DNA from 2 places in the Cupriavidus sp. C3SS-1 genome. Region 2 is predicted to be linked to the other one. Evidence: predicted binding sites of a transcription regulator. Region 2 holds the regulator's gene; the other holds the start of a gene.
The links. The regulator FliA, encoded in region 2, starts transcription of late flagellar genes. The targets are predictions, from matches to a motif close to CTAAAGTTTNNNNNNNNNNNGCCGNTA.
Positions count from the first base shown of each region.

Region 1: the regulator FliA is predicted to act here: its motif matches at 1,908-1,934, upstream of ACIGJC_RS16870 (FliC/FljB family flagellin).

Region 1 is NZ_CP172700.1:181,617-188,833, reverse strand. Features, by position in the region: gene ACIGJC_RS16880 (methyl-accepting chemotaxis protein) at 1-607, opposite strand, end outside; gene ACIGJC_RS16875 (RNA chaperone Hfq) at 1,464-1,784, shown strand; gene ACIGJC_RS16870 (FliC/FljB family flagellin) at 2,032-3,270, shown strand; gene ACIGJC_RS16865 (flagellar protein FlaG) at 3,385-3,750, shown strand; gene fliD (flagellar filament capping protein FliD) at 3,798-5,276, shown strand; gene fliS (flagellar export chaperone FliS) at 5,307-5,747, shown strand; gene ACIGJC_RS16850 (flagellar protein FliT) at 5,749-6,096, shown strand; gene fliK (flagellar hook-length control protein FliK) at 6,223-7,217, shown strand, end outside.
Region 2 is NZ_CP172700.1:2,377,446-2,384,662, forward strand. Features, by position in the region: gene flgC (flagellar basal body rod protein FlgC) at 1-273, opposite strand, end outside; gene flgB (flagellar basal body rod protein FlgB) at 289-696, opposite strand; gene flgA (flagellar basal body P-ring formation chaperone FlgA) at 936-1,685, shown strand; gene flgM (flagellar biosynthesis anti-sigma factor FlgM) at 1,832-2,140, shown strand; gene ACIGJC_RS26950 (flagella synthesis protein FlgN) at 2,152-2,613, shown strand; gene ACIGJC_RS26955 (NAD(P)/FAD-dependent oxidoreductase) at 2,626-3,855, opposite strand; gene ACIGJC_RS26960 (flagellar protein FlhE) at 4,125-4,574, opposite strand; gene ACIGJC_RS26965 (RNA polymerase sigma factor FliA) at 4,574-5,290, opposite strand; gene ACIGJC_RS26970 (MinD/ParA family ATP-binding protein) at 5,389-6,180, opposite strand; gene flhF (flagellar biosynthesis GTPase FlhF) at 6,192-7,217, opposite strand, start outside.

The sequences.
Region 1 (7,217 bases), 520 kb from region 2:
CCAGTGCGGTCAGGCCGAGCAGCACATTGCGGGTCCAGGCAAAGCCTTCGTCGGCCTGCTTGACGGCGGCCAGGGCGAGGTTGCGCCCGCCGGCCATGATCTCATCGAGCTTCTCGAAATACGGCGCTTGCGCGGCAGGAAGGGTCGCTACCAGCGCCGAGCGCGCGCCGGCGAATTCGCCCGAGCCCAGCTGGCGCAGGACCATGTTGAGCTGGCCGTTATATGCGTCGCGCGCGGTATTGAGATCGGAGAAGGTTTTCTGCAGGTCGGGTCGGCCGGAAGCCGCGATCAGCTTGCCCAGCGCGTCAAGCGTGCCGCCCATGTCCTTGCGCATGCCTTCGATACGCTGCGTATTGCGCTGGACCAGCGCAGCATCTTCGGTGAGAGCGGCATCACGCACCATCACGCCGATTTCCAGCGCGTTCTCCTTGACGTGGCCAAGGTCGATGACCTTCAGCAGGCGTCCCTCCACGGTCATGTGCATGGAGGCATTCATGCCCGCCAGCGATGTCACGCCATAGACAGCGACGCCGATCAGGAGCACCACCACCAGCGTAAAGGCCAGGGACAGGCGGGTCCCTATGCCGAGATTTCGCAACCAGGCCATCTCACTCCCTCCGGACATTCCTAGATCAATGTTCTTGTCGAGCGCGCACGGGATCGTTGCCGCTGGCAACCGGCGCACGGCTGCCTATCGGCGATGACCGAACACTTCTTGAAGGGAATTTGGAATTGGCAGGAAAAGTCCCCGCATTTCTTCCGATGGCGAGGCCGGCGTGTGCCTTTTAATCCTGCCAGGCATCCCGATGGCCACATGGCTGCGGTGCGCCGAGAGGCGCAGCCAGTTCGACGCGGGCCAAAAAAAGAAGCCCACGCGCGGGGTGCTCGTAGGCTTTCCAGGACTGCTCAGAGCCAGTTAGCTCTGGCATGAATATAAACGTGCTTACATGAGGTGTAAATCCTGCTTCTATCAGTGAAGCCGGGGCTGGATGAGCCTGATGCTGCGCTTTACCCGCGCCGCATTGCGTGCATCCGCCAGACCACAGGATTGACATGTCAGCATTCACTTATTCCTGCCTTCCGAGCCCATCAGCATTTCTGGAATGCCGGGGCGGCCTGTCGACCTGTGGTCGACAGGCCCCTACCCAAAGATCGGCGCACCGACAACTTACTGTTTAGAGTAAAACCTCTAACTTCTCGACAACGCCCGTTTCGTCGGTCTTTGTAAAAATTTGTTACCCTCATCCCTGAAGTATTCCCCTTCTCACCTGGCTGCACCGGCGCAGGCAAGCGCGCGGAAGACAACGATCTCTTGCCGGATCCTGTCTACGCGGCCCGTCCCCGCACCGGTATCGAGATCGAATGTTTCGCCCATCTCGCTGACCGGACCATACTTCTCGAGGGTACCGGTCGGCGGACCGCCATCAGCCGCCAGAACCCATGCGGGCTCTTCCGGAGTCGTCGTGAAGAAGGAAACCAGGCCCCCGCGAAACGGCCAGAAACTGCAGGACCAGCAACTGTCGCTCCATGCCGTCAGCCGGGCGCCGCTTGTCGTGCACCTGTGCAACGGGACCCGGCTGCAAGGCATCGCAATCGCCGTGGACGAATATGTGCTGGTGCTGGGCAAGGACCTGGACGACCGCAAGCCGATCGCGGTGTACAAGCATGCGATTGCCATGGTCGCGCCTGCCAGCGCTGGCGGCGAAGCCCTGCCTGCGCCGCAACCGGATCCGTCACCGGATTTCGTGCCTATCTATATGCCGCGCAAGCGGCGGCGGCGTTGAGGCCACAGCGGTACGAAAGCTCTCTTTCCCGTATCTCACGCAGAGGTGGCCGCCGGCAACGCCTTGCCGATAGCGGCTCATGGCACCGCCCCTTCCCCGCGCAGAGTGGCTGCAAAGATCACTCTAAACCTTTCCAAAGCCCGGTCGATAACCTTTGCAACGGAGGCACTACAGCACTGCAACGCAGTCGGCCAACGTTACGGCACCCGCCGGACTGTGTAAATCACTGCAAATAGGAGTCGCAACCATGGCGTCCATCATCAATACGAACTCGTTGTCTCTGATGACTCAGAACAACCTGAACGCTTCGCAATCGTCGCTGAACACCGCGATCCAGCGCCTGTCGTCGGGCCTGCGCATCAACAGCGCCAAGGACGATGCAGCCGGCCTGGCCATTGCCAACCGTTTCACCTCGAACATCAACGGCCTGACGCAAGCCCAGCGCAACGCCAACGACGGTATCTCGCTGGCTCAGACGACTGAAGGCGCCCTGACCGAAGTGACCAACAACCTGCAACGTATCCGTACGCTGTCGGTGCAGGCCGCCAACGGCTCGAACTCGGCTTCCGACCTGAAGTCGATCCAGGACGAAATCGGCCAGCGTATGTCGGAAATCGACCGCCTGTCGGCACAGACCGACTTCAACGGCGTGAAGGTGCTGTCGTCGACCGCCAAGGCCGTGAACATCCAGGTCGGCGCCAACGATGGCCAGACCATCTCGGTGAATCTGCAGGAAATCAGCACCAAGACCCTCGGCCTGCAGAGCTTCAACGTGAATGGCCCGCAAGCCAATGGTGCTGCCACGTTCGACGGCACCACCAACATGGTCGGCGTGGCTGACGCCGCCGCTGCCGACTTCCAGGCCGCCTACGGCGCAACGACCAACGTCTCGGCCAGCACCGTTTCGGAAAAGACCGCCGGCACCCTGGCTACCACGCTGGGTATCGCTTCGGGCAGCGTCGCCATCGGCGCCAACGCAGTGGTCGACAAGAACGGCAATATGTTCGCCCAGGTCGCCATCACCCCGGCAAGCAATGCAGAAGCCCAGGCCCTGAAGAACCAAGGCATGACGAGCGCGACCAACGGCACGACGATGTACACCTACGTTGCCCTGGACCCGGCCTCCGCCGACACCACCACCACCTCGGGCACCGCAGCCTTCAGCCTCGACACCAGCAAGCTGACTGCCGCCAACCTGACGGCTGGCGCTTCGGCCAACCCGTTGGCCACGGTGGACGCCGCCCTGCAGAAGGTGGACAACCTGAAGAGCTCGCTGGGTTCGATCCAGAACCGCCTGGATTCCAGCATCGCCAACCTGGGCACGACGATCACCAACCTGTCGTCGTCGCGTTCGCGCATCCAGGATGCCGACTACGCAACGGAAGTGTCGAACATGACCCGCGCCAACATCCTGCAGCAAGCAGGTACCTCGGTCCTGGCCCAGGCCAACCAGACCACGCAAGGCGTGCTGTCGCTGCTGCGTTAATCGACTGACGCGTAGCACCGGTGCCGGGCCTCGTGCCCGGCACTGTCGTGGAATGTTTCCCCAGGGCTCCGGTCCTGGGAAAGCATTTCAAGCAACCACTGAGTCGAGACGATCATGGCAACTGCCGCTACCACTTCGTCCGCGCAAGCTCCTGCGCTGGCCGCCAAAATGACCGAGTGGCCGGAACGTCGCGTGACCAGTCCCGACACAGCCGCGCCGGGCATGCCCGGCGATGCCAAGCCAGACAGCAAGCCGCCATCGCCTTCGCTCGATGCCGCGCTCGAGCGCCTGACCGACGCACTGCGTACCGCCTCGGTCAGCGTGCAGTTTGAAATCGACAGCACCAGCCACCGCGTCATAACCAAGGTCATGGACAAGCGCAGCGGCGAAGTGATCCGGCAGATTCCCACTGAAGAGTTGGTGCGCATCTCCGACGCGATGATGCAGCTGCAGGGACTGTTCGTGCGCCAGACGGCATGAGCCGCCCGGCAGGTCAGGAATTGAAGTAGCACACTGGAGTAGTAGACATGGCAACAATCTCTAATCTCGGCGTTGGCTCGGGACTCGACCTGGGCTCGCTGCTGGATCAGCTCACTACCGCCGAGCAGGCGCCGCTGACGGTCATCCAGCAGAAGCAGACCAGCTACCAGACCAAGCTGTCGGCCTATGGCCAACTGCAGAGCATGCTCGCCGCATTCCAGGGGACGGCCAACCAGCTGTCCAAGCCTAGCTTCTTCAACACCTCGACCGCCACCTCCAGCAACACCGGCGTGCTCGGCGCCACGGGCAGCACCACCGCCGCCTCCGGCAGCTATGCCATCAACGTTACCGCCCTGGCTCAGGCCCAGTCGCTGGTGGGCGCGGGGCAGGCCAAGCAGGATGCCGCCATCGGCACGGGCACGATCCATATCGACTTCGGCGCCATCACCGGCGGCACGCTCGACACCAATACGGCCAGCGCCACCTACGGCAAGTACAGCGGAGCCAGCTTCACGGCCAACACAGGCTCGACCGGCTTCGACATCAAGATCGACAGCAGCAACAACACCCTGCAAGGGATCCGCGATGCCATCAACAAGGCCAACGCGGGCGTCACCGCCAGCATCATCAACGACGGCTCCGGCATGCCTTATCGCCTGGTCCTGAACTCAAACAACACCGGCGCCACCAACAGCATGCGCATCTCGGTGGCATCGAGCGACGGTACCAGCGCGCTGTCCGACCTGGTCGCCAACGACCCGGCCGGCACGCAGAACCTGCAGCAGACCGTGACCGCCCAGAACGCGGCGCTGACCGTCAATAACATCGCGATCCAGAGTCCCAGCAACCAGGTCACCGACGCCGTGCAGGGCGTGACGCTGTCGCTCGCGCAGACCGGCACCAGCAACGTCACGGTCCAGCGCGACACCGCATCGATCCAGAATGGCGTGCAGGCTTTCGTCACGGCCTACAACAACCTGCAAAAGGCGGCTACCAGCCTGTCAGCCTACGATCCAACCACCAAGACGGGCTCGCCGCTCACGGGCGACGGCGTGCTGCGCACCATCCAGACCCAGATCCGCAGCGTGCTCAACACGCAGCAGCCTGGCAGCGGCTCGAACGCCATCACGGCACTGGCACAGGTTGGCGTGACGTTCCAGATCGACGGCACGATGGCGCTCGACACCACCAAGCTGACCAAAGCCTTGAACGACAATCCGACGGGCGTTGCCGCGCTGTTCGGCAATACCGACGGCACCAGTGGCTACGGCAACCAGCTGAGTACGACCATCACCGCGCTGACCAGCAGCAAGGGGGCCCTGACTGCAGCCACCGACGGCATCAACCGGAGCATGAAGGACCTGCAAGATCAGTACAGCTCGACTCAGGACCGCGTCAATGCCACCATTGCCAACTACCGCGCGCAGTTCACCCAGCTGGACGTGATCATGTCCCAGATGAAGAACACCAGCAGCTACCTGACGCAGCAATTCAATGCCTTGAACAACTCGTCGAGCAGCAAGTAATCCAGCAAGCCATCACGGGAGCCGAACGCCATGTACGCGCGTAACGCCATCAACGCCTATTCCCAGGTCGGCGTCCAGACCGGGGCCATGAACGCCAGCCCTCACCGGCTGATCGTCATGCTGTTTGACGGCGCGCGCGCCGCCATCGCCAGCGCGCGCTTCCACCTGGAAGCCGGCGATATCCCGGCCAAGGGCAATGCCATTTCGAAGGCGATCGACATCATCGTCAATGGCCTGAATGCCGCGCTCGACCACGAGGCGGGCGGCGAGATCGCAGCGGATCTCGAAGCGTTGTATGACTACATGTCGCGCCGCCTGCTGCAGGCCAACCTGCGCAACGACGCCACGCTGCTGACCGAGGTCGACGGCCTGCTCGCCAACCTCGCGTCCGCGTGGGCGCAGATCGGCGAGCAACCGCCCGCCGCCGCGCTGGCACAGGCACCAACGCCCTCGCTGGCCGTGGAGAACTGAGATGCGCCCGCTTGAACATGAAGCCTCAAGCCCGGTCACCCGCGGCTACAAAGAACTGCTGCTGCTTTCCGAGCAGATGCTGGACGCGGCCCGCGCCGGCAACTGGGATGCGATGAGCGAGCTGCAACAGGTCTATGTCGCCGAAGTCGACCAGCTGCGTACGCTCGGCCCCCAACCGGCGCCATCGGCAGAGGAGCGCACCCGCCGCTATCGCCTGCTCGAAGGCATTCTTGCGCACGACGCCGCCATCCGCCAGATCGTCATGCCGCAGCTGTCGCAGCTCGAGGCACTGCTGGGCAATTCCCGCCGCAAGCAGGAACTCGGCCAAGCCTACGGCTTGGCCATCTGATCCTGCGGGCGGCCGCGAAGCCTGCCCGCATGCCACGCCCCTGCGTCAGCATCCTACCGCCCCCCCGGTCCCTGACAGCCGACCACGCCACCGCAACCGCGGCCCTACGTCCTACTGGCTTGCACCATGACCGGCCTGCTCCTGCCCCCCGACGCCTCACTGACTTCGCGTCCCGATACGCAGACGCCGCGGCCGACCCTGTCGGTCAACAAGCTTGCCGCGCTGCTGCCGACTCCCGACGTCACCCAGACCCATTCACGCAATGCGGGCCAGGCTGGCAATACGGCGATCCAGGCCGGCCAGGCGCAGGATGCCAGCGGTGCGGTTCAAGGCGGCGGCATAACGGCCACCACCTCGACGCGTGAAACCCTGAGCTTTGCCGCACGCACGATCCTCGACCTTCTCGGCAACGCCGCGGCGAGCGCCCCACGCGCAACCGCCATGCTGATGCCCTCGCCGCCATCGTCGACAACGGCCGCCGCGCTGCCCGCCGCGCTCGCCAATCTCGTGGAACATAGCGGCCTGTTCTATGAGTCGCACCTGGCGGCATGGGTCAATGGAACCCGCACCGAGACGGCAATCCGGCAGGAGCCACAAGCCTCGCTGGGCATGCCCGCGCAGGAAGGGGAGCCGGATCAGGCGCCGGCACGACCGATCGCACTGCTTCCCGCCCCCACTGCCAGGCCAGACGCTGCGGCAAGGTCCGCCGCAGGCGATGCCGCCGCCAGCCCGGCCGACACGCTTGCGCAAGCGCTTGCCGGCCGAATGGCACCGCGCGATGCACTGGGCGATCCGGCATCCGGCCGCGTGCCGGGCAGCCGCGTCACGTCACCACTGACGGATGCGGAGCAGGCCGACCATGCCTTGCCGGTATCACGTAGCCTGGTGCCGGGCCCACATACCGGCACCGGCCCTGCGGCCACGCCGCAGCAGGGCGCCTTGCTTTACGAAGCCATGGCCCGCGCGGGCGACGCGCCCCAACTGGCCGCCCGCGCCCCGCAGCACGCGTATGACAGCGTGAACATTCCGCAGGCCGGCGCGACACCTGCCAGCCCCGCCGTGCATCCCGGTGCCGAGGGCCTGGTTCGTCAGCAACTCGAGCTTCTCGCCACTCAACAGTT
Region 2 (7,217 bases):
GTAGCCCTCGGCATTGGCCATGGGGTGCGTGGGGTTGTGCACCAGGCGCGGCGGAGACGGGTCTTCCATCACGCCCTGCACCTGTACGCCGCCCACGTCGCTCTGGCCGGGCGTGGGTGCCATGCCGAAGATGACCTGCTTGGCGCGGTAGGCCTGCCCGTCGGGGCTGACCACGCTATCGGCATTGGCCAGGTTGGACGCGGTCACGTTCATGCGCTGCGACTGCGCCGCCATGGCCGAGCCCGCGACGTCGAAGATATTCATTGCTGGCATGCGTCTCTCCGGCGCTTACTGCTGGATCGCAGCCAGCATGGTCTTGATCTTGGAACTGACCACAGTCAGGTTGGACTCGAAGTGCACCGAGTTGTCGGCGAACGCCACACGCTCGGTATCCATTTCGACCGTGTTGCCGTCGACGCTCGACTGCAGCGGAATGCGGTAGGCCAGGTCGGCGTCGTCGCGGGTCGGCGCCTGCGCCGGCAAGTGACGCACGGACGTGGTCGACAGCGACACGCCTTCGGGACGGTGGCCGCGCTCGATGGTCTGCGCCAGCGTGTTCGAGAAATCGAAATCGCGGGCCTTGTAGCCCGGGGTATCCGCGTGCGCGATGTTGGAGGCAATCACCGACTGCCGCTGGGTCCGCAGGCTCAGCGCTTCCTGCTGGAAGCGAAATGCCGCGTCGAGTCTGTCAATCATGTAAGCATCTCCGTTTGGAGCAACCTTCAGGCAAACGACGAAGGGCGACCTTCTTCAGGGATCGCATCTTAGGTTCACCCCTGTCACGCCAATCGGATGAATAAGGACGGGAAATCCATGCAATTCGGAGGGCTTGCCTGGCACCGCCTCCCTACAATGGGACCCGTTTCCTTGCGTGCGGCTGCGGGATGGCTGAATCTTTCCCGTGGCTGCCACATCGTCCTTGCTGGGATGAAGACATGAAGAAAGTTGATCGCGCCGCCACCCGGAAGGCGCTGGCCCTGCTGGCGGGAGGCGTCCTGTCAGCCATGGCCGGCACACCCATGGCCGCGCCGGCACAAGCCGCTCCGGTCGCCGCGCAGGCGCCTAATCCGTTTCCGGAAGACCCGGTGCGCGCATCGGTGGAGCAGTTCCTGCTGCGCCAGACGGCCGGCTTGCCGGGCAAGGCCAGCGTCCAGGTGCAGCCTCCGTCAGGCGGCCGCGCGCCGGAGTGCGTGTCGCCCGATCCGTTCCTGCCGCCGGGCGCTTCCCCCTGGGGCCGCGTCTCGGTCGGCGTGCGCTGCGGCGGCGAGCGGCCCTGGATCCGCTATATGCAGGCGCGCGTGTCGGTCCTGTCCGATTACTACGTCGCCGCGCGCGCGCTCGGCCCCGGCGAGCCGGTGACGCCGGCCGACCTGGAGGTGCGCCAGGGCGACCTGTCCACGCTGCCCAAGGCCGTGATCACCGACCCGGCGCAGGTCGTGGGCGCCGTCACCGCGAACCGCGTCGCGGCGGGCTCGCCAATGCGCAGCGACCTGCTGAAGAAGTCGATTGCCGTGAAGTCCGGGCAGACCGTCACCGTCGCGGTAGAAGGCGACGCGTTCCAGATCAGCAGCGAAGGCAAGGTCCTGGCCGATGCGGCCATTGGCAATACCGTGCAGATCCGCCTGCGCAACGGCCAGGTCGTCAGCGGCCTGGTGCGCAGCGGCGACACCGTCGTGCTGCAATGAACCACTGAGAGTGCATCATGGGGCACTGGAATGCAGGGCTGGCCGGCGTGCGACAATGCGTGCCAATCCCTGCCGTCGGGGCGACAATCTCCTAAAGATTTCGCCACGGCGTCCGTAATGACAAGGGAACCCAGCAAGGAACGCCCGTGAAGATCAACCATTCTCCTACGTCCAGGCCGGCCGACGCCCCGGCTGCGGACAGCCCTGTGCGGCCGCAGCCCGCGCAGAGTGCTCCCGCCGCCCCTGCGAGCGGCGTGAGCGTGAGCCCTTTGGCCGCGCAGGTCCGTGAAATCGGTAGCCGCCTGGCCAACGAATCCGACGACGACATCGACACCGCCAAGGTCGAAGAGATCCGCCAGGCTATTGCCGAGGGCCGGATCAAGATCGACCCGGGCAAGATCGCCGATGGCCTGATTGCCACGTTGCGCGAACTGGGCCAGGGCGACGTCCACTGATAACAGCCACCATGAGCCAGCCCCTGATCCAGAGCCTGCAGAAAGAAGCCGAAGCCGTGACGGCGTTCGGCCAACTGCTCACGGAAGAACGCGAAGCCCTCAAGGACGGTGATTACCAGTCCCTGAGCGGGCTGCTCACGCGCAAGGTGGCGCTGGGTCAGGCGCTTTCGCGCCAGGTCGCCGCACGCGAGGCCCAGATGGGCGCGCTCGGCCTGCGCGCCGGTCCGCAGGGCCAGTTGCTTGGCCGCAATATCGAGCCGGCCGTGGGCGATGCCTGGCGCAAGCTCATTTTCGCCGCGCGCGGCGCACGCGACAAAAACCAGATCAATGGCGCGATCGTCTCCGCGCACCTGGACCACACGCGCGAAGCCATCAACGTGCTGCGCCAGCACAGCGGCGGCGATTCCGGACTGTACGGCAAGAACGGCAAGGCCGCCGCCGGCGTCGGCGGCGTTAGCCTGGCCAGCGGCTGAAGGCGGCGGCGTTCAGTCGTCGCAATACTGCCCGAGCACGCTGAGCCCCCGCTGAGGGTTTCTGACGAACGGATTCGAACGGTCCCATGCATAACCGGCCAGCACGGCGGAGATCATGCGGCGGATATCGGGCGTTGCATCTGGATGAAAGACGAGTTTCTGGAAACTTCCCGCATACCACGCATCGACGAACGTACGGAAGCAATCGACACCTGACTTCAGGATGCGCGCATAGTCGGCCTCCCAGTCCACCGTCTCGCCCGCGAATTCGCGCACGATGCATCCGGCCGCGAGGCTTGCCGACTTGAACGCGATCGTCACGCCTGACGAGAAGACGGGATCCAGGAATTCGCCCGCGTTGCCGAGCAACGCGTACCCATTGCCCCACAGCGATTTCACGTTTGCCGCATAGCCCGCGATATGGCGTGCTGGGGTATCCCAGACGGCATTGGCCAGCAGGCCCGCCAGGGCCGGATCCTCGTTCACCAGTGCCTGCAGCCGCTCCGTGTCACTGCCCGCATAGCCGTCAAGGAAAGCCTTCTCGGCGACCACGCCCAGTGAACAGCGGCCGTTCGAAAACGGAATGGTCCAGTACCAGACATCCACATGCCGCGGATGAATCCCGACGCGAATCTTGTTGCGGTCGAAGGTGCCCGGCATCACGCGGTCTTCGACATGCGTGAAGATGGCGCTGCGCACCGGAAAGCCGGATGGCGTTTCGAGCTGCAGCAGCCGCGGCAGGATGCGCCCGAAGCCGGAGGCATCGAGCAGGAAGCGGCTGGTGACGCGGTAGCTGTTGCAATTGGGATCGCGCACGGTCACGACCGGCTGCGCCCCCGATACGTCCACGTCAGTCACCTGGTGCCGGAAGCGGACTTCCGCGCCCTGCTTCTCCGCTTCGCGGATCAGCACATGATCGAAATCGGCCCGCTGTACCTGGTAGGTGGTTCCCCAGCCGGACGAGAATTTGTCGCGGAAATCGAAATCGACATAACGGTCGCCACGCGCAAACGCCGCGCCGTTCTTGTACTGGAACCCGGCTTCGACCACGGCCTGCAGCATGCCGGCCGCCTCGATGTATTCCATGCTCTGCGGCAACAGGCTCTCGCCAATGGAAAAACGCGGGAAGGTCTCCTTCTCGAGCACCATCACGCCAATACCCCGGCGACGCAGCAGCCCGGCTGCCACGGAGCCCGCGGGCCCGGCGCCGATGATCAGCACGTCTGCAACTTGATCTTCCATTTGATCCTCCAACGCATTCAGCCCGCACGCAGCGCATGGCCAACTGAAGCTAGTGACGAGGCGGCCCCCTCCCCACAGGAAATCGCGACCTGCGGGATCCGACGGCATCGCTACGGAATGGGCAACAAGGGGCCGCGAACACTGTCGCGAGACAGTATGACCACATGCTACCGAATGAAGGGAAACGTGGAAACAGAACAGTGCCGGTGGTGCCAGGCGGCGATATCGATGTGGGTTTGGTCGTCACACCGGCGCTGGCACGCTGTCGGTCAACGGAACCCCACGATCACCTGATTGCTCTTGCCCTGCAGCAGAGGCGCCACCGCACCCTGCCCGGGCAGCCTGAAGGCAAACACAAAGCCCTGGGTCGCGTCGTCGCCATCGAAGGCGTCGGTCTTGCCTTCAGACTGCGGCAGCATCACGCAACGCTGGGCATTGCAGAGGTAAGCCTGCAGATCCACCGGCGGTGTCGCGACAAAGCTGTAGTGCCAGCGCACCGAGGTGATGATGCCTTCGGATTGCGGCAGGTTGCCGCTTGGCAGGATCGGAGGAGAAACGGTGCGCTGGCCGCGGCCATACAGCGCCGGTCCATTGACCGATGCGCTCCAGGCATGCCGGGTGCCGGCCTCGGGCGCGGCCCACGCTGCGGTGGCGATCGCCGCCAGCACGGCCGCCATGGCATGCTGGACACCCCGTCCGATGCCAGACCGGCCGCGCATCAGAGCATGCCGCGCAATTGATTGCGCAGGCGCGTGATGGCCTGCCCGCGGATCTGGCAGACGCGCGATTCGGTCACCTCGAGCACCGCGCCGATCTCGCGCAGGTTGAGTTCCTGGTCATAGCACAGCGACAGCACGAGCTTCTCGCGCTCGGGCAGCCGGTCGATGGCGCGGATCAGCGCTTCGCGCATGCCGTTCTCCATCAGCTGCGTGAGCGGATTGCCGTCTTCGCTGACGCCAAGATGGCGGTCGAGAAAGTCTTCTTCGCCCGAGCGCTCGAAGTCTTCGTAGTGAAGGAGCTGGCAGCCATAGACCTCGTTGAGCAAGACCTGGTAGTCGTCCAGCGGCATTTCCAGTTCCTGCGCGACTTCCGAGTCGAGCGGTGCGCGGCCGAGCTTCTGTTCCAGGCCGCGCTGCGTGCGCTCGATGCGCCGCGTGAACTGGCGCAGGCTGCGCGACTGCCAGTCGTTGGCCCGCACCTCGTCAAGCATGGCGCCGCGGATACGCTGGCTGGCGTAGGTCTCGAATCGCGCGCCATGCGTATCCTCATAGCGCTTGGCCGCGTCGAGCAGGCCGATCATGCCGGCCTGGATCAGGTCATCGATCTGCACGCTGGCCGGCAGCTTGGCCGCCAGTTGCAGCGCGATGCGGCGCACCAGCTGCGCGTGGGTCTTGACCACGTCGGCCTGTTCGAGCTTTCCCTGGATCGTGTACATGGTGGAATTCTCGTGAATGCTTGCTTGCAAAGCCTGCCCGCATGGCGGGCCGGCGGGGTCAGGGGCGGGGTCGTCTTCCGTTGCGAACGGTCATGCGTTCAGGCCGCCACGGCGGATGGCGCGGCCGTGACCCGCTCTGCGCGCAACGGCCATGCGCCAATGCCACTGGCGGCCCGGCGCAATGCAATCGTGGCTGGCGCAGCCGGGTAGGCTTCCACCACGCAGCGCCCGAGCTGCACGCTGCGCGTCACCAGCGGATCGGCAGGCAGCCAGCCAGCGCTGCTGATCTCGACGCCAAGGTACTGCCGCGCGGTGCGCGCGAGGTTTCCGGCAATGGCTTGCACCGCGGCGTCGGTGGCCGCCATGTTGACCACCAGGTGGAAATGCCGGCAGGCGTGCAGATGGTGCAGGCGCTTGATGCAGGCATAGGCCGCGGTGATCGAGGCCAGCTCCGGACGCATCACCACCAGCACGTTGTGCGCGGCGCCCGCCAGCGCGGAGAGCGCACCATCCGCGTCCGTCATGGCATCGATCAGCACGCTGCGAAAGCCGGACAGCGAATCCGGCCATTGCGCGACGTTCGACTGTGGCGTACCAGCCGGCAATACTGCGGCAGCGCCAGCCGGACGCGCACCGAGCGCAGCCTCCAGCGTCAGGCGGCCTGCCCGGACGTCGGCAAACGAGCCGGCGGGCTCCGCGCCGGTCAGTCTTACGGCATGGCCGGCCCGGTCCTCATCGACGAGCAGCACGCGTTCGCCTTGCATCGACAAGGCATGCACCAGGCCACAGGCAATGGTGGTCGCCCCCGCCCCCTGTTCGCTGGCCACCACGGCGATGCGGCGCGTGACGCGCGGCGCCAGCATGCGTCGCAGGCTCTCGGCCTGGTCCATCGCCAGCGTGCTCACGACGTGACTCCGGGAGCCATGAGTTCGGGCAGTCCGGACAACGAACCGGCCGGCGCCGCCACAGCGGGCCGCGCGGCACCGATGGCAGCAGCGGTGTCGTCGCTTTCGAGGAGATCAACGGTGTCGGGCGTGCCATCCGACTGGCGGCCCGGATAGCTTTCCAGCACGTCCAGCAAGGCCAGCAGGCGGCCCATGCCTTCATTCAGCACCGGACCGGCCACCGCGGCGCTGCCCGGCTGGCGCGGCCCGCTGCGGCCCGCCAGGCGGGCCAGGAAGGCCGGCGCCGTAGCCGTCGGCGAATGTTCCAGGCGCAGCGCGGTCACGCCCAGCTGGAGCGCCGCCAGGCCGCCGCCCGCGGCGCTGGCGCCTTCGCCGTCTTGCGCGAAATGGTCCAGCGCATGGCGCAGCGTGCGGAACTGGACTTCGGCGTTGTCCGCCCACAGCGACCAGCGCGCGGCATGCGCGGCGTGGCCCGACAGTTGCGGATCGCACAGCAGATAGCGTGTATCGAGCAGCTCGCCCGAGACGTAGTCGACCGTCCTGGCGATCACGAGCTGGGCGTCGATGCCGCCTTCCGGCGCGCCGCGGCCGCGAACGGGGCCCTCGGGCACGCGTACCTCGGTCGTTGCCAGCCACTGTACGGCTTCTCGGCCGCGCACATTGACTTCGCCCACGGCGTGGAACGTCAGCGTTTCGGCCAGAGCGTCCAGCTTCCACGCGGTGCCACCGCAGATCACGCGCGCTGTCTTGCGCGTGGCGGCCACCCAGCGTTCGCCGGCCTGCTGCCAGCGCGTCAGCGTGGCAGCCGCCGGCAGCGCATCGACGAGATGGACGACAGGCCGGGCCGCACCGATCGTGGCGCGCAGCGTAGCGGCTTCGGCGTCAGCCTCGCCCATGGCCTGGCCAGCTCGGCCAGCCGGGGTGACCGTGGCGGCCAGCGGCATGCCGATGCGATCGCCAAGCCAAAGCGTATGCAGCATCGACTGCGGCGCGCGGCGGCCAGGTACGGGCACCTGCAGCGT